Regions from separate parts of the Streptomyces sp. NPDC029526 genome, predicted to be linked through region 2. Evidence: riboswitches for the same ligand, from Rfam matches in the RefSeq annotation. Region 2 holds a riboswitch; each other region holds the start of a gene.

Region 1 (5,296 bases), on a different contig from region 2:
GAGCCCCGCCTCACCAGTGCCTCCCGAACCTTCCGTGCCTCCCCTGCCTCCCTCTACGCGGCCCACGCCCGAACTGTTCACGTGGGAGTTCGCGAGCGACCCCTACCCCGCCTACGCCTGGCTGCGCGAGCACGCGCCCGTGCACCGGACGCGGCTGCCGAGCGGGGTGGAGGCCTGGCTGGTGACCCGCTACGCCGACGCGCGCCGGACCCTCGCGGACAACCGCCTGTCCAAGAACCCGGCGCACCACGACGAGTCCGCGCACGCCAAGGGCAGGACCGGCATCCCGGGGGAGCGCAAGGCGGAGCTGATGACGCACCTGCTCAACATCGACCCGCCGGACCACACCCGGCTGCGCAGGCTGGTGAGCAAGGCGTTCACCCCGCGCCGGGTGGCCGAGTTCGCGCCCCGGGTGCAGGAGCTGACCGACGGGCTCATCGACGCCTTCGCCGCCCGCGGTTCCGCCGACCTGATCCACGAGTTCGCGTTCCCTCTCCCCATCTACGCCATCTGCGACCTGCTCGGTGTCCCCCGGGAGGACCAGGACGACTTCCGGGACTGGGCGGGCATGATGATCCGACACCAGGGCGGCCCCCGGGGCGGGGTGGCGCGCTCGGTGAAGAAGATGCGCGGCTACCTCGCCGACCTGATCCACCGCAAGCGGGCGGCCCTGCCCGCCGAGCCCGCCCCCGGCGAGGACCTCATCTCCGGTCTCATCCGGGCCTCGGACCACGGCGAGCACCTCACCGAGAACGAGGCCGCGGCGATGGCGTTCATCCTGCTGTTCGCCGGCTTCGAGACCACCGTCAACCTCATCGGCAACGGCACCTACGCCCTGCTCACCCATCCCGCGCAGCGCGCCCTGCTCCAGGACTCCCTGGCTTCCGGTGACCGCGGGCTGCTGGAGACCGGGGTGGAGGAACTGCTGCGCTACGACGGCCCGGTGGAGCTGGCGACCTGGCGGTTCGCGACGGAGCCGGTCACCATCGGCGGGCAGCGGATCGCCGCCGGGGACCCGGTGCTGGTCGTGCTCGCGGCGGCGGACCGGGACCCGGAGCGGTTCGACGGGCCGGACGTGCTGGACCTGGCGCGGCGTGACAATCCCCACCTGGGATACGGACACGGCATCCACTACTGCCTGGGTGCCCCGCTGGCGCGCCTGGAGGGGCAGACCGCGCTCGCCACGCTGCTGACCCGGCTGCCGGACCTCCGGCTGGCGGCGGATCCGGCCGAACTGCGCTGGCGGGGCGGGCTCATCATGCGCGGACTGCGCACCCTGCCGGTGGAATTCACTCCTCCGGCAAAGCCGAGCGAACCGGACGGCGCGGCCCTGCCCCCGACCCGACCAGCGGAAACATGACAGAGTCTCACACTCTGTGATCTCCACGTGATCTGCGCGGCATTAACTTGTGACAAGAGATCCTTCCCGATACGTTCACCCATCAACGGCGTGGCGCACGTGAGTTCGCGTCCGCCGCGTGGCAACCGCTGTCGTGTGAAAGGTCTCCGCATGCTCTCCGGGAACGGTCGGCACCGTCGCCCCCGCCAGGCACCGGCTTTCGTCGTCGCGGCCGGAGTCACCGGCTCCGCCATCGCCCTCCCGCTGTTGGCGGCCGGCAGCGCCAGTGCGGCCGACGGCAAGACGTGGGACCGGATCGCGGAGTGCGAGACCGGCGGCTCGTGGAGCGAGAACAGTGGCAACGGCTACTACGGCGGCCTCCAGATGAGCCAGGAGAAGTGGGAGAAGTACGGCGGGCTCGAGTACGCGGCCAGTGCCGACCTGGCCAGCCGCCGTCAGCAGATCGAGATAGCCGACAAGGCGCTCGCCGCCGAGGGTGTCGGCGACTGGGCGACCTGCGGTCTCGTCGCGGGGCTCCAGCCCGACTCGTCCGGCGGTGGCGCCGGACAGGACGGCGCCGCTACGGAAGAAACGGACATTCCGAACTCCCTGGGGCTGGGCAACTCCTCGGTCCCGCCCGCCGGCCCGGAGTCCGGATCCGGCGCCCCGTCCGCGACCCCCTCCCCGTCGCAGAGCACCCCGGACGGGACCGGCACCGCGGACGGTTCGGGTGACGCCACCGGGAAGGCCGACGACCCGGCCGCCTCGCCCACCAGTCCGGCTTCCCCCTCCGCCGAGGGTGAGAAATCCCGCAATGCGGGCAAGGAGAGCGGTGCGGACCAGGGTGACGCCCCGTCCGCATCCGCCGGCACCCCCTCGGAGGGCACCGGCCGCCACCGTGGCGCGCCCGCCCCGGAAGAGGTCGCCGGAGGCGGAGGCCGTGCGGGCGCTCCGGAGGGCGGCTACGTGGCGCAGGACGCCGGTGCCGCGCGCGGAGTGATGGGCGGGACGCCGGGCGTGAGTGCCGTCCTGGGCCTCTGGTCCGCCGCCGAGTCGTCCACCCCGGCCGTTCCGGCCCAGCCGTCCGCCACGCCCGAAGCGTCCCTGTCGGCGCAGGGGACGAGCCCGCTCTCCTCCTGGAACCAGTGACGAGCCGGTTCCCCTTGTACGGATCCAGCGGTTGACCCGTCCGGATCCAGCGGTGAACCCGTCCGGAGCCGGTGGCGAGTCCACCCGGATCCAGCGGCGAACCCGTCCGGAGCCGGTGGCGAACCCGCCCGGATCCGACGGCGAACCCGTCCGGATCCAGCGGCGAACCTATTCGGAACCACGGGAGAACCCGCTCTCTCCCGGGAGCGGATGGCCAGCCCTCTCCCGTCCTGCCGCCAGCAGCGTCCCGAAATAGCCCACTTGGGTGGAACGCCCCCGGTCAGAAGCTTCTGACCGGGGGCGTTCCGGGCGAAAGGGGCGGGCGAACAGCCCTCCGGGCGGCGACAGTTGACGTCATGTTTCGTACTGAATGTCCGGTTTAAAGTTTGTGAGACATAGGTCTCAGAAGCCGTGATCGTCTTTGAAATTCCGCCGAACGCGTGTCTACGGTCGTGACCGCTCGCCATCGCGGGCCCCGGCTGCCGCCACGCCGAATCCTGCCAGTGGCAGCCCGGGAACAGTCGTCGCACCAGTGCGCCGTAGGCAGGAGCGGGGGACCCAAGGTAGGCGCCGGATCCGGTGGTTGAACGCCGGGTGCGGCTTGGGGTGAAGCCGCGTCCCGAGAGGGGCGTGGCCGGGCAACTCAACCGGCCCGAACCCGACAGCTCACCTCGTAGGCGTCGGTGAGGGGATCCAACCATGCTGTTTTCCGGCAAGGGCAAGCACCGTCGTCCGTCCAAGGCCACTCGCGCCATCGCCGTCGCCGGCGTGACCGGCGCCGCCGTCGCCGCCCCGCTGATGGCGGCCGGCAACGCCTCCGCCGCCACCGCCGCCGAGTGGGACGCCGTCGCCCAGTGCGAGTCGGGCGGCAACTGGTCCATCAACACCGGCAACGGCTACTACGGCGGTCTGCAGTTCTCCGCCTCCACGTGGGCCGGCTTCGGCGGCACGAAGTACGCCTCCACCGCCGACCAGGCCACCAAGGCCCAGCAGATCGAGATCGCCGAGAAGGTCCTCGCGGGCCAGGGCAAGGGTGCCTGGCCGGTCTGCGGCAAGGGCCTGTCCAGCGCCGCGTACACCGGCGGCGGCTCCACCCAGAACCAGGGTGGCGCCTCGCAGCAGAGCGCCCCGAAGCAGGACACCGGCTCCACCGCCGAGCGCTCCACCGAGCAGCAGAAGCCGTCGCGCTCCGCCGAGCGCCCGGCGCAGAAGAAGACCGTCACCACCCCGACCGGCAAGAAGGTCAAGAAGGGCGACGGCGAGTACAAGGTCGTCAAGGGTGACACCCTCAGCTCCATCGCCGAGGAGCACGACGTCAAGGGCGGCTGGGCCAAGCTGTTCAAGCTGAACGACGACGTCGTCCAGGACGCCGACCTCATCTACCCGGGTCAGCAGCTGCACCTGAAGTAAGGAAGCAGCCCCAGGGCCGCGTCTCCCGGCCCCCTGGCCCCCGGCTCCCCGCCCCGGTGCGTGATCCCCGTACGCACCGGGGCGGGGCCATGACCGGACTCCTCCCGGACTCCCCTGCGGGGCGCCTCGCTGAACCGCCCCGGGCTCCGTGCGGGGCGTCTCGCCGGACGGCTGCCCGGGCTCCCTGCCGGACGGCTTCCCGCAGTCCCCGCCGGACGGCTTCCCGGACTCCTCGCCGAACTCCGTGCGGGGCGTCTCGCTGAACGGCCCCGGGCTCCCTGCCGGACGGCTTCCCGCAGTTCCCGCCGGACGGCTTCCCGCACTCCTCACCGGGCTCCGCCCGGGCTCTTCCCTGGCTCCTCCCGGGGCTTCGGGCCGGGCACTTTCCGGTCACGGTCTCCCGGGCCGTCTTTGTTCCGCGAAGAAACAATCTAAGCTTCGCTCTGTCCCCCGCGGCACTCCGTGGCACGAGCCACGGATGTCCAGGGGATGGGCGACCGGATGGCCGATCGCCCGGAGCCGGTTAGGCTCGGTCTCGCAGAGCCACCGAGGCCCTGCCCACTCGCGTCACATCCACGAAGGAGATGCTCGTGCCGTCCATCGACGTCGTCGTAGCCCGGGAAATCCTGGACTCCCGAGGCAACCCCACGGTCGAGGTCGAGGTCGGCCTCGACGACGGCAGCACGGGGCGTGCCGCCGTTCCCTCCGGCGCCTCCACGGGCGCCTTCGAGGCCGTCGAGCTGCGGGACGGGGACCCCGACCGCTACCAGGGCAAGGGCGTCGAGAAGGCCGTCCTCGCCGTCATCGAGCAGATCGGCCCGGAGCTGGTCGGCTACGACGCCACCGAGCAGCGCCTGATCGACCAGGCCATGTTCGACCTGGACGCCACCGACAACAAGGGCTCCCTCGGCGCCAACGCCATCCTGGGTGTCTCCCTGGCCGTCGCCCACGCCGCGTCCGAGGCGAGCGACCTGCCGCTGTTCCGCTACCTGGGCGGCCCCAACGCGCACCTGCTGCCGGTGCCGATGATGAACATCCTGAACGGCGGCTCGCACGCCGACTCCAACGTGGACATCCAGGAGTTCATGATCGCCCCGATCGGCGCGGAGTCCTTCTCCGAGGCCCTGCGCTGGGGCACCGAGGTCTACCACACGCTGAAGAAGGTCCTGAAGAGCAAGGGCCTGGCCACCGGCCTCGGCGACGAGGGCGGCTTCGCCCCGAACCTCGGCTCCAACCGCGAGGCCCTCGACCTCATCCTCGAAGCGATCAAGGAAGCCGGCTACACCCCCGGCGAGCAGATCGCCCTGGCGCTCGACGTCGCCGCCTCCGAGTTCTACAAGGACGGCTCCTACGTCTTCGAGGGCAAGGAGCGCACGGCCGCCGAGATGACCGAGTACT
Region 2 (5,296 bases):
CCGCCCGCCTCCCGCAGGGCCCCGGCACGGAACGCCATGTTGGCCCCCGAGCCGAACCGGCCCGCGGTGAACGGGAACAGCGGCTCGTCGCGGGGCGGGTCCCACGGGTCGTAGGTGACCGGCGCGAAGCCCTTGGCGAAGCCGCCGTGGCTCTCCAGCAGCACCTGCGCGGGCGTCCGCAGCCGGGCGGGCAGGATCAGGCCGGTGGTGCAGCCGAGCCGGGGGTCGGCGGCGAAGGGGGCGGTCAGCTCGGTCAGCCAGCGGGGGTCGGCGACCACGTCGTCGTCGGTGAAGGCGACGACCTCGCCCCGCGCCCGCGCGAGCCCGGCGTTGTGGGCGACCGCGAGTCCCGGGACCGGCTCGCGCACGTAGCGCACGCGCTCCCCGTACGTACCGTGCACCAGGTCGTGTGTCGCGTCGGTCACCGGGGCGTTGTCGACGACGACGACCTCGAACCGGGGGTGGTCCTGGGCGAGCAGGGAGTCGAGCGCCCGGGCCAACTGCCTCGCGCGCTCCCGGGTGGCCACGACGACCGTCGTGTACGGCGCTGCCGCCTCCCCGTCCCCGGCCACCTCCCCGCCCCTGGCAGCTTCGCAGCCCCTGGCAGCTTCGCAGCCCCCGGCAGCTTCGCCGCCCCCGGCGGCTCCGCCGTCGCCCGCCGCGGAGACGGCCCCGTCCGCGGCAGCCGGCCGCCCGGGCCCCGCGTCGACGGCCCTCCCGGCCGCCGCGGCGCCGGCCGGCACCGCCTCGCGGGCGAGGCGGGCCAGGACCGCCTTCGGGTCGGCCCCCTCCGGGACGTGCCCCAGCAGCGTCCCGACGGGCCGGCCGTCGCGGCGGACCAGGGCGAACACCTCGCCGGGCCCGACCGCCGGGCCGCCCGGGCCGGGTCTCAGGTCCGCCTCGGTGCCGCGCAGGTCCACCTCGGCGACCTGCACCGCCCCGATGGCCAGGAAACGGCGGATCTCCTCCCGGGCGGTGCGTGTTCTGCCGGACGGTGTTCTGCGGGACATGGGTCCCCCTCCCTCCTCAGGAACGGCGCAGCCGGCCCGCGCCCCGCAGGGTTCGCGAGGCCAGCGACGCCAGGCGCGGGCGGGCGCGGACGAAGCCGTGCGCGCGACGCACCGGCTCGCGGCTCAGCCGGTGCAGCGCCGCTCCCGCGCCCGGACGGGTCACCGCCCCTTCGTGGACGGCGAGTTCGCCGGTCTTCAGCGAGTCCTTGTACTCGGCCCGGCCGCGCCCCATGTCGAGCAGGCCCACGCCCACGGCGGCTGCCGCCTCCGCCATCCGCAGGTGCAGCACCAGCCCGGGCGAGTACTTCGCGAACTCCGGATCGTAGGCCGGGAACCAGCAGGCCAGCACCGAGGCGGAGCGCAGGCCGAAGTGGGCGGCGACGGGACGGTCGCCGGCGTGGAGGACCGACAGCGTGCCCGTGCACTGCTCGGCCCGGGTCTCCGCGAGGCGGGCCACCAGCCGGGCGATCCACTCCTGCGCGAACCGGTCGCGCCGGCCCGTCCTGCGGTACTGCGCCGACTTCCACTCCATGAGCGTGCGCAGCGCGGCCGGGTCGCGTTCGTCGAGGACGAACCGGACCGGACCGACCTGGCGGCCGAGCCGGCGCTCCTTGGCCAGCGTGGTCTTCAGGAACTTCGGCGACTGCGTGCGCAGCACCGACTCGTAGGTCTCGTAGCCCTTCTCCACGTCGATGACGTAGGTGGCGTGCTCCTCGGCCGCGTACGGCACGAACAGCGGCTGGTCCGCCTCCAGGTTGTCGAAGGCGAAGCTGGACAGGGAGCAGGCGCGCAGCAGTTCACGGGCGTCCGGGACCGCCCCCGGCGCCAGGATCGCTCCCTGGCAGTCCGACACCCCCAGCCCGATCGCCCGGCCCTGCCCCCACGGCCCCCGTTCGTACGGCAGGAAGCCGGCCGGCTCCGCGCCCTCGTACACCACGGCGACCCGGGCCCGCGGCCGGACCCGTCCGACGGCCGTGGTGAACTCCGGTTCCATGAACGGATTGCGCGGTGTGTCCGCGGCGGCGCGCAGGGCACGCCACCGTTCCCTCTCCCCCTCGCCGAGCTCCTCCGGCCTCAGCACACGCGTGCGTCCACTGTTCACCCGACCCCCCGATCAAGTCCCCCCTGGACCCTTGGAAGGTACCGCCGGGGACCGATGGCCGGTAGGTGGCGTCCTGCCCTTTTTGCCACCTGGTGCACAAACCGTCGACGACCGGGCACGCTCCGGGGCGGTCGGTCCGGGGCCGTCGGTCCGAGGCGGTCGGTCCGGGGCGGTCGGTCCGGAGCCGTCGGTCCGGGGCCGTCGGTCCGGGCACGCTCCAAGACCGTCGTACCGGGCGGCGGGCGGCGGGCGGCGGGCGGCCGGCCCTGCGGGGCGGGGTGGTCGGGCGCGCGCAGCCGGCCCGACGGGGCGGTCGGGCGCGTGCGGCCGGGGTGGCGCGCGGTGGCGGGGCGGGGCGGATGCGAGGAGCGGGGGGCCCGACGTGGTGAATGGGGGGCGTGCGCTGTCCGTATTCTCTGATCATGGCCGCACCCACCGCATATTCACTCATCGCCACCGACCTGGACGGGACGCTGCTGCGCGGCGACGACACCCTGTCGGACCGGACCCTCGCCGCGCTCGCGCAGGCCACGCGGGCCGGTGCCCGGCATCTGGTGGTGACGGGACGGCCGGCCCCCCGGGTGCGCCCCCTCCTGGAGGACCTCGGCTGCACGGGGCTCGCGGTGTGCGGGCAGGGCGCGCAGGTGTACGACGCGGGGACGGACCGGCTGCTGTGGTCGGTGACCCTGGACCGGGAGCTGGCGGAGACCGCGCTCGGCAAGATCGAGGCGGAGACGGGGGAGGTGTACGCGGCGGTCGACCAGGACGGGGTCGACGGGCTCACGCTGATCGAGCCGGGTTACCGGATGCCGCATCCCACGCTGCCCGCGGTGCGGGTGGAGCGGCGCTCGGACCTGTGGGCGCGGCCGATCAGCAAGGTGCTGCTGCGCCACCCGGTGCTGTCCGACGACGAGCTGGCGGCGACGGCCCGTTCGGTGATCGGCTCGCTGGCCACCGTCACCATGTCGGGGCCGGGCACGGTGGAGCTCCAGCCGTGCGGGATCACCAAGGCGACCGGCCTGGCGCTGGCGGCCGGGCACCTGGGCCTGAGTCCGGCGGACACCCTCGCATTCGGTGACATGCCCAACGACATCCCCATGTTCGACTGGGCGGCCCGAGGTGTCGCGATGGCCAACGCCCACCCGGAGCTGAAGGCGGTGGCCGACGAGGTCACCACGACGAACGAGGACGACGGCGTGGCCGTCGTCCTCGAGCGACTGTTCGGCGGGGGGCCGGTGCCGCACGTGCCCCAACACGTGCCGCACCCGTCCGCCCCGGGTGTCCCGTCCCCGCCCGCCGCGGGGAGGGTGGTGGCTCAGTACGCCCCGAAGACGTTGTCGATGGAGCCGTAGCGGTCGGCCGCGTAGTTGCAGGCCGCCGTGATGTTGGCGACCGGGTCGTACGGGTCGTAGACGGTGCCGGGCACGTGGTAGGCGGCGAAGGTCGGGTCGATGACCTGGAGCAGGCCCTTGGACGGGGTGCCCTTGGCGGCGTTGGAGTCCCACAGGTTGATGGCCTGCGGGTTGCCCGAGGACTCGCGGATGATGTTGCGGTGGATGCCCTCGTAGGAGCCGGGGATGCCGTGCTGGGCCATGACGGACAGCGACTCGCGGATCCAGCCGTCGAGGTTGTTCGGGTACACCGTCGCCGCGGTGGCGGCGGCCGGGGTGGCCGCCGCGGCGTTGGAGGCGCCGAACAGCGGCAGGGCGGCCACGGCGACGCCGGTGCCGGCCACGGCGAGGGTGCGGGCGAGACGGCGACCGCCGAAGCGGCGGAGCTGACCGGATGCAGGCATGTCTGTGTTCCTCTCCTACGCCTGCGAGGTGAGCTGTCGGGTTCGGACGGGAGAGTGTCCGGCCGTGCCCCTGCGGGCACGGCTTCACCCCGAGCCGTTCCGGCGCGTGGCCGTCCCGGCGACTTACCTGGGTCCCCCGCTCCTGCCGTGCGTGAGTGAGTTCGTCGATGGGTGGTGCGGGCGGCGGCAGGATTCGGCGTCCGCCCGGCGGCCCGGAACGTATGCGAGAGCACACGCCGGGAACAAGTGCGGCCGTCACGGTAAACGCTGCTTGATCTTGACATGGGCGGTTTGCGCCACTTGATCCTTTGCGGTCGCCACGGCCCAACTCGCCACGGGGCAACGGGGAACCGGCGGCTCGCGCCCGTCGTCCCTCTGTCGGGTGGCGCGTGACCGACCTCACGGGCCGGGGGCCGTCGGAGCATTTCACGCCAAGGGGAATTCGCTTGGTAATTGCGGCAAATCGGGCGTCGGGACGGGCAGGATGGTGCGCATGTCGAGGAGTGGCCCGGAGTGCGCAGAGATTCGCCCCGGAAAGTCGGAAAATGTTCCCTGTTGTCATCCGATCGAAAACGGGCCGGTCCTGATCGTCTCCTGCCCGGCCCGTATCCCCGGGCCCTGGCGGTGATCGAAACATGACCGGATACGCTGACTTGAGTGATGGCAGCGACCTATCGACAAACCGTGTAAACGCCAGTGGACACCAGCAGACAGGAGACCCCTCGTGACCGTCGTCGGGCCGTTCGGGCTGAGCGTGCGGGACCAGGCTCTGGAAGCCGATGTCCAGGCCGGGATGACGGCTGTCGAGGAAGGGCTGCTCGAGGCCACCAAGAGTGAGGTCCCCTTCATCACGGAGGCCGCCCAGCACCTGGTGCGGGCCGGCGGGAAGCGGTTCCGGCCGCTGCTGGTGATGCTCTCCGCCCAGTTCGGCGACCCCTACGCGCCCGGCATCGTGCCGTCGGCCGTGGTGGTGGAGCTGACCCACCTGGCCACGCTGTACCACGACGACGTGATGGACGAGGCCGCCGTGCGGCGCGGGGTCCCCAGCGCCAACACCCGCTGGGGCAACTCCGTCGCCGTCCTCACCGGCGATTTCCTCTTCGCCCGGGCCTCGCAGATCCTGGCCGACCTCGGCCCCGAGGCCGTCCGCGTGCAGGCCGTGGCGTTCGAGCGGCTCGTCACCGGGCAGATCCTGGAGACGGCGGGCCCGCAGGACGGCCGGGACCCCGTGGAGCACTACCTGGACGTGCTCGGCGGCAAGACCGGCTCCCTCGTCGCGGTCTCCTGCCGGTTCGGCGCCATGATGTCCGGCGCCGACGACACGGTCGTGGACGTGCTCACCCAGTACGGCGAACGCCTCGGCGTCGCGTTCCAGCTCGCCGACGACGT
Region 3 (5,296 bases), on a different contig from region 2:
CAGACGCTCGCCTGGATCGAGAAGTACTTCGGTTCCATCCCGTCCCACGACGGCAAGCCCGAGCCCCGTGACGGCTCCCTGCCGGACGTGATCGGCGGGGAGCTGCGCGAGGTCGTGACGGAGGAGGTGCCCGCGCGTGCCCTGATGGCCGCCTACCGGCTCCCGGAGGACGGCACCCGGGCGTGCGACGCGGCGGACCTGGCGCTCACCGTCCTGGGCGGCGGGGAGTCGTCGCGCATCTACAACCGGCTGGTGCGCCGCGACCGCACCGCCGTCGCCGCCGGGTTCGGCCTGCTGCGGCTCGCCGGGGCGCCGTCCCTGGGCTGGCTGGACGTGAAGACGTCCGGTGACGTCGAGGTGCCGGTGATCGAGGCGGCCGTGGACGAGGAGCTCGCCCGGTTCGCCGAGGAGGGCCCCACGGCCGAGGAGATGGAACGCGCGCAGGCCCAGTTGGAGCGCGAGTGGCTGGACCGGCTCGGCACGGTCGCGGGCCGTGCCGACGAACTGTGCCGGTACGCCGTCCTGTTCGGCGACCCGCAGCTCGCCCTGACCGCGGTGAGCCGGGTCCTGGAGGTGACGGCCGAGGAGGTGCAGGAGGTCGCCAAGGCCCGCCTGCGCCCCGACAACCGCGCGGTGCTCGTCTACGAGCCCCTCGCCGCCGGGGACGAGGACCCCGCACAGGCCGCCGTGGCCGCCGGCACCGACGAGAACGAGGAGACGGCGAAGTGACCGAGCTCGCCCCGATGGACTTCCACCCGCAGCCGCAGGCGGGCGACGCCAAGCCCTGGGCCTTCCCGGCCCCCGAGCGCGGCACGCTCGACAACGGCCTGACCGTGCTGCGCTGCCACCGCCCCGGCCAGCAGGTCGTCGCCGTCGAGGTGGTCCTCGACGCGCCGCTGGAGGCGGAGCCGGCGGGTCTCGACGGCGTCGCCACGATCATGGCGCGGGCCTTCTCCGAGGGCACCGACAAGCACTCCGCCGAGGACTTCGCCGCCGAACTGGAGCGCTGCGGCGCCACCCTGGACGCGCACGCCGACCACCCCGGTGTCCGCCTCAGCCTGGAGGTGCCGGCCTCCCGGCTCACCAAGGGCCTCGGGCTGCTCGCCGACGCCCTGAGGGCGCCGGCCTTCGCCGACAGCGAGGTGGAGCGGCTGGTCCGCAACCGCCTCGACGAGATCCCGCACGAGTTGGCCAACCCCTCGCGCCGGGCGGCCAAGGAGCTCTCCAAGGAGCTGTTCCCCGCCGACGCGCGCATGTCGCGCCCCCGCCAGGGCACCGAGGAGACCGTCGAGGGCATCGACGCGGCGGCCGTGCGCGCCTTCTACGAGCGGCACGTGCGGCCCGCCACGGCCACCGTGGTGGTGGTCGGTGACCTCACGGGCATCGACCTGGACGCGCTGCTCGGGGACACCCTCGGCGCGTGGACCGGTTCGCCGGGGCAGCCCCGGCCCGTTCCGCCGGTGACCGCCGACGACACCGGGCGGGTCGTGATCGTCGACCGTCCGGGAGCCGTCCAGACCCAGCTGCTCATCGGCCGCGTCGGCGCCGACCGGCACGACCGGGTGTGGCCCGCCCAGGTCCTCGGCACGTACTGCCTCGGGGGCACCCTCACCTCCCGCCTGGACCGCGTCCTGCGCGAGGAGAAGGGCTACACCTACGGCGTCCGCTCCTTCGCCCAGGTCCTGCGGTCCGCGCCGGACGGCACGGGCGCGGCCATGCTCGCCATCAGCGGTTCCGTGGACACCCCCAACACCGGGCCCGCACTGCAGGACCTGTGGAACGTGCTGCGCACGCTTGCCGCCGACGGCCTCACCGACGCCGAGCGGGACGTCGCGGTGCAGAACCTGGTGGGCGTGGCGCCCCTGAAGTACGAGACCGCCGCGGCGGTCGCGAGCACTCTGGCGGACCAGGTGGAGCAGCACCTGCCCGACGACTACCAGGCCGAGCTGTACCGGCAACTGGCCGCGACCGGCACCGTGGAGGCCACCGCGGCGGTCGTCAACGCCTTCCCGGTCGACCGGCTGGTGACCGTCCTCGTCGGCGACGCGGCGCAGATCAAGGCGCCCGTGGAGGCCCTCGGGATCGGCGAAGTGACCGTGGTGGCGGCCGAGTAGGACCCCGCGCAGTTTCCGCGCGCACGGCGCCCTGGTGACGGGAACGTCACCAGGGCGCCCGTATGCCCGAATTGGGGCGGAGGATGTCTGTCTGCCCTGTGGTGTGCGCTACAAATACCCCGATCCGTTTGAGGATCGAGCGGCCTCCCGCATAGCTTCGTGCGGGCTGTTCGTCGGGCAGTGCGCCGCACCCGCGGCACCGGACAGCCATCGCCGAATCCCCGTACGGCGCGAGTCAGGGGAGCCGGGGACCCACCGTCCCCAGGGGTGCATCGGACGCCCGCGCGTGTCGCGAGGGGGTCCGTAGGAGACCTTCCTGCTCCGAACCCGTCAGCTAACCCGGTAGGCGAGAGGGAAGGAAAGGACCAGCCTGTACATGGCGTTCACCCACGCCGCCGGCAAGCACCGCCGCCCCAGCCGCGTCCGTCGCGGCACCGCCCGCGCCGCGGGCGTCGCGGCCCTCGCCGGTTCCGGTGTCGCCGGTTCCCTCGCGGCCCCCGCGATGGCCGCCGAGCCCGCCGCGGCCCAGACCGGCATCACCCCCGTCGTCACCCTCGGCGACACGGTCGCCGACCAGATCGACGCCCAGGCCGCCGCGCAGCACGAGGCGGCCCGCGAGGCCGCCGAGGCCGAGGCCCGCAAGGCGGCCGAGAAGGCCGCCCGCAAGAAGGCCGCCGAGGAGGCGGAGCGGGCCCGCGAGGCGCAGGAACGCGCCGCCCGCGAGGCCGAGCGCGAGCGCCTCGACGCGTTCGTCTCGCCGATCCCCGGTTCCTACGTGTCCACCGGCTACAAGACCGGCGGCGCCGTCTGGTCCTCCGGCAGCCACACCGGGGTCGACTTCCACGCCGCGAACGGCACCCCCGTGCAGTCCGTCGGCCGTGGCACGGTCGTCGAGGCCGGCTGGGGCGGGGCCTACGGCAACCAGGTCGTCATCAGGATGCACGACGGCACCTACACCCAGTACGGCCACCTGTCGTCCATCGGCGTCTCGGTCGGCCAGGAGGTCACGCCGGGCCAGCAGATCGGTCTCTCCGGTTCCACCGGCAACGTCACGGGGGCGCACCTGCACTTCGAGGCGCGCACCAGCGCCGAGTACGGTTCGGACCTCGACCCCGTCGCGTACCTGCGCGCGCACGGCGTCTCCCTCTGACACCCCTTCCGGCCGCGGTCCGCGCCCGGAACACCCGAAAAGCCCCGGCTCGCCGAGCCGGGGCTTTTCGCGTCACGCGCACAGGGTGGCCGAAAAACAAGCAGGAATGTTCTCCGTCCCTCAATGAATCCCGCGCATTGCTTTAGAGTCACGGAAAGGACGTCCGCCGACGCGGCGTTTCCCGGGAATCGAACCGGAGGTCGCTCATGCGTGTTCCCGCGCACTCGGTGTGCGCCGCGATCCGCGACGACATCGTCGCCGGCGTCCATGCGCGCGGCAGCCGGCTCACCGAGGAACTCCTGGCCCGCCGCTACGGCGTGTCCCGGGTGCCGGTGCGCGAGGCGCTGCGCACGCTGGAGGCGGAGGGGTTCGTGGTGACCCGGCGGCACGCGGGCGCGTGCGTCGCCGAGCCCACCGAGCGGGAGGCCGCGGACCTGCTGGAGATGAGTCTGCTCCTGGAACCCCTCGGTGCCGCCCGGGCCGCCCGGCGCCGCACCGACGCCCACCTGAAGGTGCTGCGGGGGCTGGTCCGCCTGGGACAGCAGCGGGCCCGCGGGGGCAGCAGCGACGACCTGCGCTCCCTGACCGGCTGGTTCCACGAGACGCTGGCCCAGGCGGCGGGCAGCCCCACGCTGGCCTCGACCCTGACCGGACTGCGGCACAAGATCGCCTGGATGTACGCGGTGGAGGAAGCGCCCGACCCGGTGCAGACGTGGGCCGACCGCGGCCTGGTCGTGGACGCCGTGGCCCGTGGCGACGGCGAGCGCGCCCGGGAGGCCACCGCACGGCTGCTGGAGCGGACCCACCCCGCCCATCGGCTGCGCCCGCTGTCCGGTGCCGACCTCGCGGAGCGCGTGAGGACCTCGAAACGTCCCGTCAACACTCCGAGCATGCCCGCTTAACACGAGCACGGTAGAAAAAGGGCAACGCTTTCGCGGGCTTTTCCCGCCCTGCACGAGCCTGGTGAATACTAGGGTGGATTTCCTGTGCAGATTCCTGTGCAAATTCCCTGTGTGGATTTCCCGTCCGGACTCCCCGTCCGCCCGGCAGGCGTCATTCTGTCCGGGGCGGAAGGCCATGCCCGGGCCGGGCATTCCCTGTCCGGTCAGAGATCCTCCTGCCCGGGAGAAAAGGCGAACGGAAAGGCCCACCCGGGGTCCCCGGGTGGGCCTCTCGTCAGTACGCATCCGCGCCCCGCGCCCCGCGCGCACGGCGGGCAGGGAGACGGGGCGCGGTCCGTGCCGGGCGCGCGGCGGGCGCGGCGGTCGTGCGTCCGCGCGCCCGGGCGCGTCCCGCGGTCCGGCGTGTCAGACCGTTTCGGGCAGTTCCTCCAGGCCCTCGGCGACCAGCTTGGCCAGCCGGTCCAGAGCGGCGTCCGCGCCCTCGGCGTCGGAGGCCAGCACGATCTCCTCGCCGCCCTGGGCGCCCAGCCCCAGGACCGCCAGCATGGAGGCCGCGTTGACGGGGTCGCCCCCGGCCTTGGCGATCGTCACCGGGACGCCTGTGGCCGTGGCGGCTCGGACGAAGATGGAGGCGGGGCGGGCGTGGAGGCCCTCGGCCCAGCCGACGTTGACGCGGCGCTCAGCCATGTGATGTTGCCCTTCGCTGTTCAGGGTTGTCTAGACCAGTTTCCCACATCGTGAAGCGTGTCGGAGCGGCACCCGCTCCCGCTCCGTGCGCACGGCCGGACCGCGGCCTCGGCCCTGCCCCGCGCACCCACAGACTGCCTCGCGCCGTCGCCGTGCGCGAGCCGTACGCTGGGGCCCATGCAGACCTCCTCGGACCGGCACGAGTACCCCGCTCACTGGGAGGCCGACGTGGTGCTGCGCGACGGCGGCACCGCGCGCGTCCGCCCCATCACCGTCGATGACGCCGAGCGCCTGGTCAGCTTCTACGAGCAGGTGTCGGACGAGTCGAAGTACTACCGCTTCTTCGCGCCCTACCCGCGTCTGTCCGCGAAGGACGTGCACCGCTTCACCCACCACGACTTCGTGGACCGGGTGGGACTCGCGGCCACCGTGGGCGGCGAGTT
Region 4 (5,296 bases), on a different contig from region 2:
CGGGGCGAGATGCTGCGGGCCACCATCGAGCAGATCGAGGCGCGGGGAGCGGCAGCGGTCCGGATCTCCGACGTGGCCTCGGCGTTGGGCGTGAGCAACGCCCTGGTCCTGTACCACTTCTCCACCAGGGAGAAATTGGTCGCCGCCGCCTTCGCGTACGCGGCCGAGGGTGACCTGGCGCACCTGCGCAAGCTGCTCGGCCGCCGTACGACCGCCCTGCGCAGGCTGCGTGCGGCCGTGCGGTGGTACGCGCCCACGGGTACGGCCAAGGGCTGGCGGCTGTGGATCGAGAGCTGGTCGATGGCGCTGCGCGAGCCGGCGCTGCGCGAGGTCGCCGGGGATCTGGACCGGCAGTGGAAGGCCGCGCTGACCGAGGTGATCCGGGAGGGCGTGAGCGCCGGGGAGTTCCGGTGCCCCGACCCGGCCGGCACGGCCCTGCGGCTGACCGCGCTGCTCGACGGGCTCGCGGTGCAGATGACGTCGTACGGCGCGGCGGTGCCGAGGAGCCGGGCACTCGCCTGGGTGGACGAGGCGCTGGCCCGCGAACTGGGCGTGGAACGTCGGGCCCTCACCGCGACGGCGGCGCGCTGAGCGCGCGACCGCGCGTCGGCAGCCGGGAACTCTCCCGTGGTGCTGCCCGCGTCCGGCTTCTGCTCGCATCCGGTCTCATACCCCCGCCTCGCGGCGCCCCGCCACCGCCCGCGGGCGTGCCCGGCCCGCGTCGCCCGGGCCGGGCGCGCCCCGGAAGCACGGGCGCGCCCCTCCCCCTCACGCCACCGCGGCGATCCGCTCCTTGATGGCGTGCGGGGACAGCGTGCCCTTGGCCGTGACGTGGTCCCCGGAGGACTCCCCGCGCAGACGGCGGCCGATCCAGGGGACCAGGTACTCGCGTGCCCACTGCACGTCGTCGCGCCGGATGTCGAGGGTGCCGCGGACCGGGAGCGGGGGCCAGGGCTGCTCGGGGTCGGCCGGAACCGCCAGGCCGAGGGCCTGACCCGCCCGGAGGGCCACCCGGGTGTGCCCCTCGGGCGAGAGGTGGAGCCGGTCGGCGTCCCACGCCCTGCGGTCCTGGACGCTGCGCAGGGACCACAGGTCGAGCACCGGGCAGCCGTAGCGGTCGGCGATGGCCCGTACGTGTCCGTTGTACGTGGCGATCCTGCCGCGCAGCCGCCGGAGCACGGGGACGCCCCGGGTGTCGAAGCCGGTGGCGACCAGCACCGTGCCGGACACGGCGGTGAGGGCCGCGATGGCCCGCTCGAACCGTTCGGCCACCTCGTCCGGGTCGGTGCCCGGCCGGATGATGTCGTTGCCGCCCGCACAGATGGAGACCAGGTCCGGGGCGAGGTCCACCGCCTTCGGGATCTGGTCGGCCATGATCTGGTCGAGCAGCTTCCCGCGCACCGCGAGGTTGGTGTACCGGAAGGCGCCTTCGGGCCGGCGGTCGGCGAGAAGCACGGCGAGCCGGTCGGCCCAGCCGACGAACGCGCCGTCGGGGCCGGGGTCGCCGACTCCCTCGGTGAAGCTGTCCCCCACCGCCACGTACGACCCGATCTCTACTCTGCTGTCACTCTTCGAATCGTCTGCCACAGTCACCCATGATTCCTTTTCGAATGTGACCTACGCGACCGTAGGAAAGGGTTGACGGACGGTGAGATAAGCCACGTCCCGCCCGCCTGCCTCCTCCCCCGCTTCCTCCCCCCCTCCTCTCCCCTCCTCTCCCCTCTTCTCCACTGCTCCACTCTCCGCTTCTCCGCGCAGCACCGAAGGCCGGACCCGGGGATCGGGTCCGGCCTTCGGCGGCGTGTCAGGCAGGTTCCGCGCGGAGATCGCGCGAGGGGGTCAGCCGATGGCGACGCCCTTCGAGCGCAGGTAGGAGACCGGGTCCACGTCCGCGCCGTAGTTCGGCGAGGTGCGGATCTCGAAGTGCAGGTGCGGGCCGGTCGAGTTGCCGGTGGAACCCGACAGGCCGACCTGCTGACCGGCGGTCACGGTCTGCCCCGCCGAGACGGACAGCGAGGACAGGTGGGCGTACTGGGCGTAGTGGCCGTCGTTGAGCTTGATGACGACCTCGTTGCCGTACGCGCCCGCCCAGCCGGCGGAGACGACGGTGCCGGAGCCGACGGCCTTCAGCGAGGTCCCGGTCGGGACGCTGAAGTCGACACCGGTGTGGTAGCCGCTGGACCACATGCCGCCGGCCACCTTGTAGCCGGTGCCGACGCCGCCGCCGGGCACCGGGGAGGTGTAACCGGAGGCACTGGCGGCCTGGTTGGCGCCCGTGGACTGCGGGGCGGTCTTCTTGACCGGGGCCTCGCTCTTGCCGGCGGAGGGCTTGGCGGGCGCGGTCTTCTTCTTCGGCGCGTCCTGGGCGGACGGGGCCGAGGAGGACTTCTTCGGGGCGCTCGGCGCGGCCTTGCCGTCGATCGACAGCTTCAGGCCGGGGTGGATGAGCGACGGGTCGTCGCCGACGGCCTCGCGGTTGTCGGCGTAGAGCTGCTTCCAGCCGCCGTCGACGTTCTCGCTGTCGGCGATCTTAGCCAGGTAGTCCCCGGACTTCACGACGTAGGTGCGGGTCTCGCCGTTCTTCGCGGTGTCCTTGGCGTCGGCCTTGGCGCCGGTGGACACGCTCTGGACGGCCTTCTCCGGAGCCGCCTGGGGGGTGGCGGCGTGGGCGCCGGTGGCGCCGAGGAGCGGCAGGGCGAGAGCGGCGCCACCGGTTCCGGCGACGGCGATGGAACGGGTGAGACGCAGGGTCCTGGGACGGCGGTGCTTACCCTTGGCGGGCATGACGAATTCCTCTCCGGCGCCTGCGAGGTGAGCTGTCGGGTTCGGGCTGGAGATGCCCGGCCGCGCAGGGCGCGGCTTAACCCCAAGCCTGTTTCTCCGGAAGACCGGTAACAGGCAGTCGTACCTGTGGGTCCCCCGCTCCTGCCGTTCACGGGTCAGTGAGTGTGCGGGCTCCGGGCGGCGGCAGGATTAGGCGTCCGTCCGGATCGGTGGCGAACGTAAGCGACCAAGACGCAAAGGGACAAGCGAGGGGTTCCCCCTGAACGCCCTTTTCCGTGATCCACTCGGACAATTGACGTCACCGTGCGTCGTCTTCCGGCCCGGCTGCCTCCCGAACGGGCCTGTGCCGCACGGGAATTACGTGCACATGGCGACAACGCGCCGTCACCATTATGACGATGCTCACGCGCCCCCTCCCCATCTCCCTTTCTATCGGGGCACGTTATGGCGAAATCCCCTAAAAGGACAGAACGCCCTAAACGCCGAATCAGGACTTCTTCCCGGACGGTGATGTCGTATCGTCGAGGTGCCGTCGGCGAGTCGCGCCGGCGACGCCGAGTGGGAGGAGCCCCCGTGACGCAGCACGTCCCGTCGACCGAGCCCGAGCTGACCGGGGTGCGCAATTTCCGTGACGTGGGCGGGCTGCCGACCGTGGACGGCCGGCGCGTCCGGCCCGGGGTGCTGTTCCGCAGCGGCCACCTCGCCCACGCGACCGCCGAGGACGCCGCCTTCCTGTCGTCGCTGGGACTGCACACCGTCTTCGACTTCCGCAACGCGGCCGACCAGAAGCTGGAGGGACCGGACGTCGCGCTGCCCGGCGTGCGCAACGTCAACCTGCCGCTCAGCGACCCGGCCGACGGGGCGGAGTTCTGGCGGATGGTCCGCGACGGCGACCTGGAGCAGCTGCGCTCGATCCTCGCCGACGGCAAGGGCGCGGACCGGATGATCGCCTCCTACCGGGCCACCATCAAGGGCCGCACCGCCGAGCACTCCCAGGTGCTGCACGCGCTCGCGCAGGAGAGCGTCCCCGCGCTGATGCACTGCGCGGCGGGCAAGGACCGGGCGGGCCTGTCGGTGGCGGTGACGCTGCTGGCGGTGGGCGTGGAGCGCGACGCGATCTTCGAGGACTACCTGAAGTCCAACGAGCGGCACCGCCGTTACAAGGTGCAGCGCAACGGGGACTCCGCCTCGGCCTACTCCCCCGAGGTCATGGACCTGCTCAACCCGTTGTTCGACGCCCGCGCGGAGTACCTGACGGCGGCCCTGGAGACGGTCGAGGAGACGTGGGGCGGCGTCGACGCCTACCTGGAGCGCGGCCTGGCCCTCGCCCCCGCGACCCGGGAGCGGCTGCGCGCCCGCCTGCTGGACTGACCGCCCGCGCACACCGGGCCGGGGCGCGACCGCCCCGGCCCGTCCTACTGCGCGCCCACCGTGAACAGCACGTAGATGAAGCCGGCGACGACGTGGCCCGCCACGACGTAGACGAACAGGCGCACCCACAGGGCGCGGGGGAACTTCTCTTCCATGTTCTTCACGAGGCGTCTCCGTGGGCGGGGCCGAGACAGAGCGCCGACGTGGGGCTCTGCAACAGGGAGTGTACGAACAGCAGCTCGACCCCGTCGGGGTCCTGGGCGGCGATCCGGTGCGGGGTGAGGGAGTCGAAGTGCGCGCTGTCGCCCGGGTCGAGCCGGTGCTGCGTCTCCCCGAGGCGCAGCAGCAGCCGTCCGCGCAGGACGTACAGCCACTCCTCGCCGGGGTGCACGCGCACGATGTCGCCCTGCGAGCCGTGCGGGACGCGCACCCGCAGGGCCTGCATGCCGCGTCCCGGTCCGCCGGCCTGCCAGTAGGTCCAGCCTCCGGCGGTGGTGGGGTCCATCCGGGCGGCACGCACCACCGCGTCCCGTTCGGGGGCCGCCTCACCGAGGAGCTCGGCGACCGTCGTACCGTAGACACGCGCGAGGGACAGCAGCATCGGCAGGGAGGGCTGACGCTGTCCGGTCTCGAGCCGGGAGAGGTGGGCGGGCGACAGGCCCGCGTCGCGGGCCGCGGTTTCCAGGGTGAGGGAGGCCCGGCGCCGCAGTGCCCGCAACTGCGGCGCGACCAGACCCAGCGCCTCGGACCGTTCGGCCGACGGCTCTGTCTCGGGGGAGCTCATGCTCCTATTCAGCACCCGTATTGCCCGGCGGGCAAATTTCTTGCCTGACAGGCAAAAACCTGTGGGCTGCCGACGCACGGGGCGGTCAGCGGTTGGCCACCGCCTGCTTCACCAGCGTCCTGCCGAAGTCCCACATCAGGCCGCCGCCCTGGTGCGCGTCGTCCATGACCGCCGTGAAGGCGTCCACGAACCGATTCACCTCCGCCTCACCGATGATCAGCGGCGGGATCAATTTGATCACCTCCATGTGGTCCCCGGACACCTGGGTGAGGATCCGGTGCCGCTGGAGCAGCGGCACCACCACCATCTGGGCGAACAGGCCCTTGCGGGCCGCCTGGAGCATGGCCCAGTGACCGC

What was found. Region 2 has a riboswitch for cyclic di-AMP ahead of AB0F01_RS06250 (transglycosylase SLT domain-containing protein). Riboswitches for the same ligand answer to the same signal wherever they lie in the genome.
Region 1: another riboswitch for cyclic di-AMP. It lies ahead of AB0F01_RS30365 (transglycosylase family protein); the one in region 2 lies ahead of AB0F01_RS06250 (transglycosylase SLT domain-containing protein).
Region 3: another riboswitch for cyclic di-AMP. It lies ahead of AB0F01_RS18205 (M23 family metallopeptidase); the one in region 2 lies ahead of AB0F01_RS06250 (transglycosylase SLT domain-containing protein).
Region 4: another riboswitch for cyclic di-AMP. It lies ahead of AB0F01_RS17155 (peptidoglycan DD-metalloendopeptidase family protein); the one in region 2 lies ahead of AB0F01_RS06250 (transglycosylase SLT domain-containing protein).

The regions. Positions count from the first base shown of each region.
Region 1 is NZ_JBEZWE010000031.1:150-5,445, forward strand. Features, by position in the region: gene AB0F01_RS30355 (cytochrome P450) at 35-1,360, shown strand; gene AB0F01_RS30360 (transglycosylase family protein) at 1,511-2,488, shown strand; cyclic di-AMP (ydaO/yuaA leader) riboswitch at 3,014-3,183, shown strand; gene AB0F01_RS30365 (transglycosylase family protein) at 3,188-3,898, shown strand; gene eno (phosphopyruvate hydratase) at 4,489-5,296, shown strand, end outside.
Region 2 is NZ_JBEZWE010000002.1:150,532-155,827, forward strand. Features, by position in the region: gene AB0F01_RS06235 (glycosyltransferase) at 1-1,010, opposite strand, end outside; gene AB0F01_RS06240 (GNAT family N-acetyltransferase) at 1,027-2,091, opposite strand; gene AB0F01_RS06245 (HAD family hydrolase) at 2,535-3,464, shown strand; gene AB0F01_RS06250 (transglycosylase SLT domain-containing protein) at 3,428-3,907, opposite strand; cyclic di-AMP (ydaO/yuaA leader) riboswitch at 3,913-4,075, opposite strand; gene AB0F01_RS06255 (polyprenyl synthetase family protein) at 4,632-5,296, shown strand, end outside.
Region 3 is NZ_JBEZWE010000007.1:118,495-123,790, forward strand. Features, by position in the region: gene AB0F01_RS18195 (pitrilysin family protein) at 1-729, shown strand, start outside; gene AB0F01_RS18200 (pitrilysin family protein) at 726-2,114, shown strand; cyclic di-AMP (ydaO/yuaA leader) riboswitch at 2,316-2,478, shown strand; gene AB0F01_RS18205 (M23 family metallopeptidase) at 2,491-3,264, shown strand; gene AB0F01_RS18210 (GntR family transcriptional regulator) at 3,471-4,166, shown strand; gene AB0F01_RS18215 (HPr family phosphocarrier protein) at 4,572-4,853, opposite strand; gene AB0F01_RS18220 (GNAT family N-acetyltransferase) at 5,031-5,296, shown strand, end outside.
Region 4 is NZ_JBEZWE010000006.1:222,381-227,676, forward strand. Features, by position in the region: gene AB0F01_RS17145 (TetR family transcriptional regulator C-terminal domain-containing protein) at 1-591, shown strand, start outside; gene AB0F01_RS17150 (SGNH/GDSL hydrolase family protein) at 769-1,587, opposite strand; gene AB0F01_RS17155 (peptidoglycan DD-metalloendopeptidase family protein) at 1,840-2,784, opposite strand; cyclic di-AMP (ydaO/yuaA leader) riboswitch at 2,789-2,955, opposite strand; gene AB0F01_RS17160 (tyrosine-protein phosphatase) at 3,358-4,155, shown strand; gene AB0F01_RS17165 (DUF6126 family protein) at 4,200-4,310, opposite strand; gene AB0F01_RS17170 (XRE family transcriptional regulator) at 4,316-4,939, opposite strand; gene AB0F01_RS17175 (aspartate aminotransferase family protein) at 5,025-5,296, opposite strand, start outside.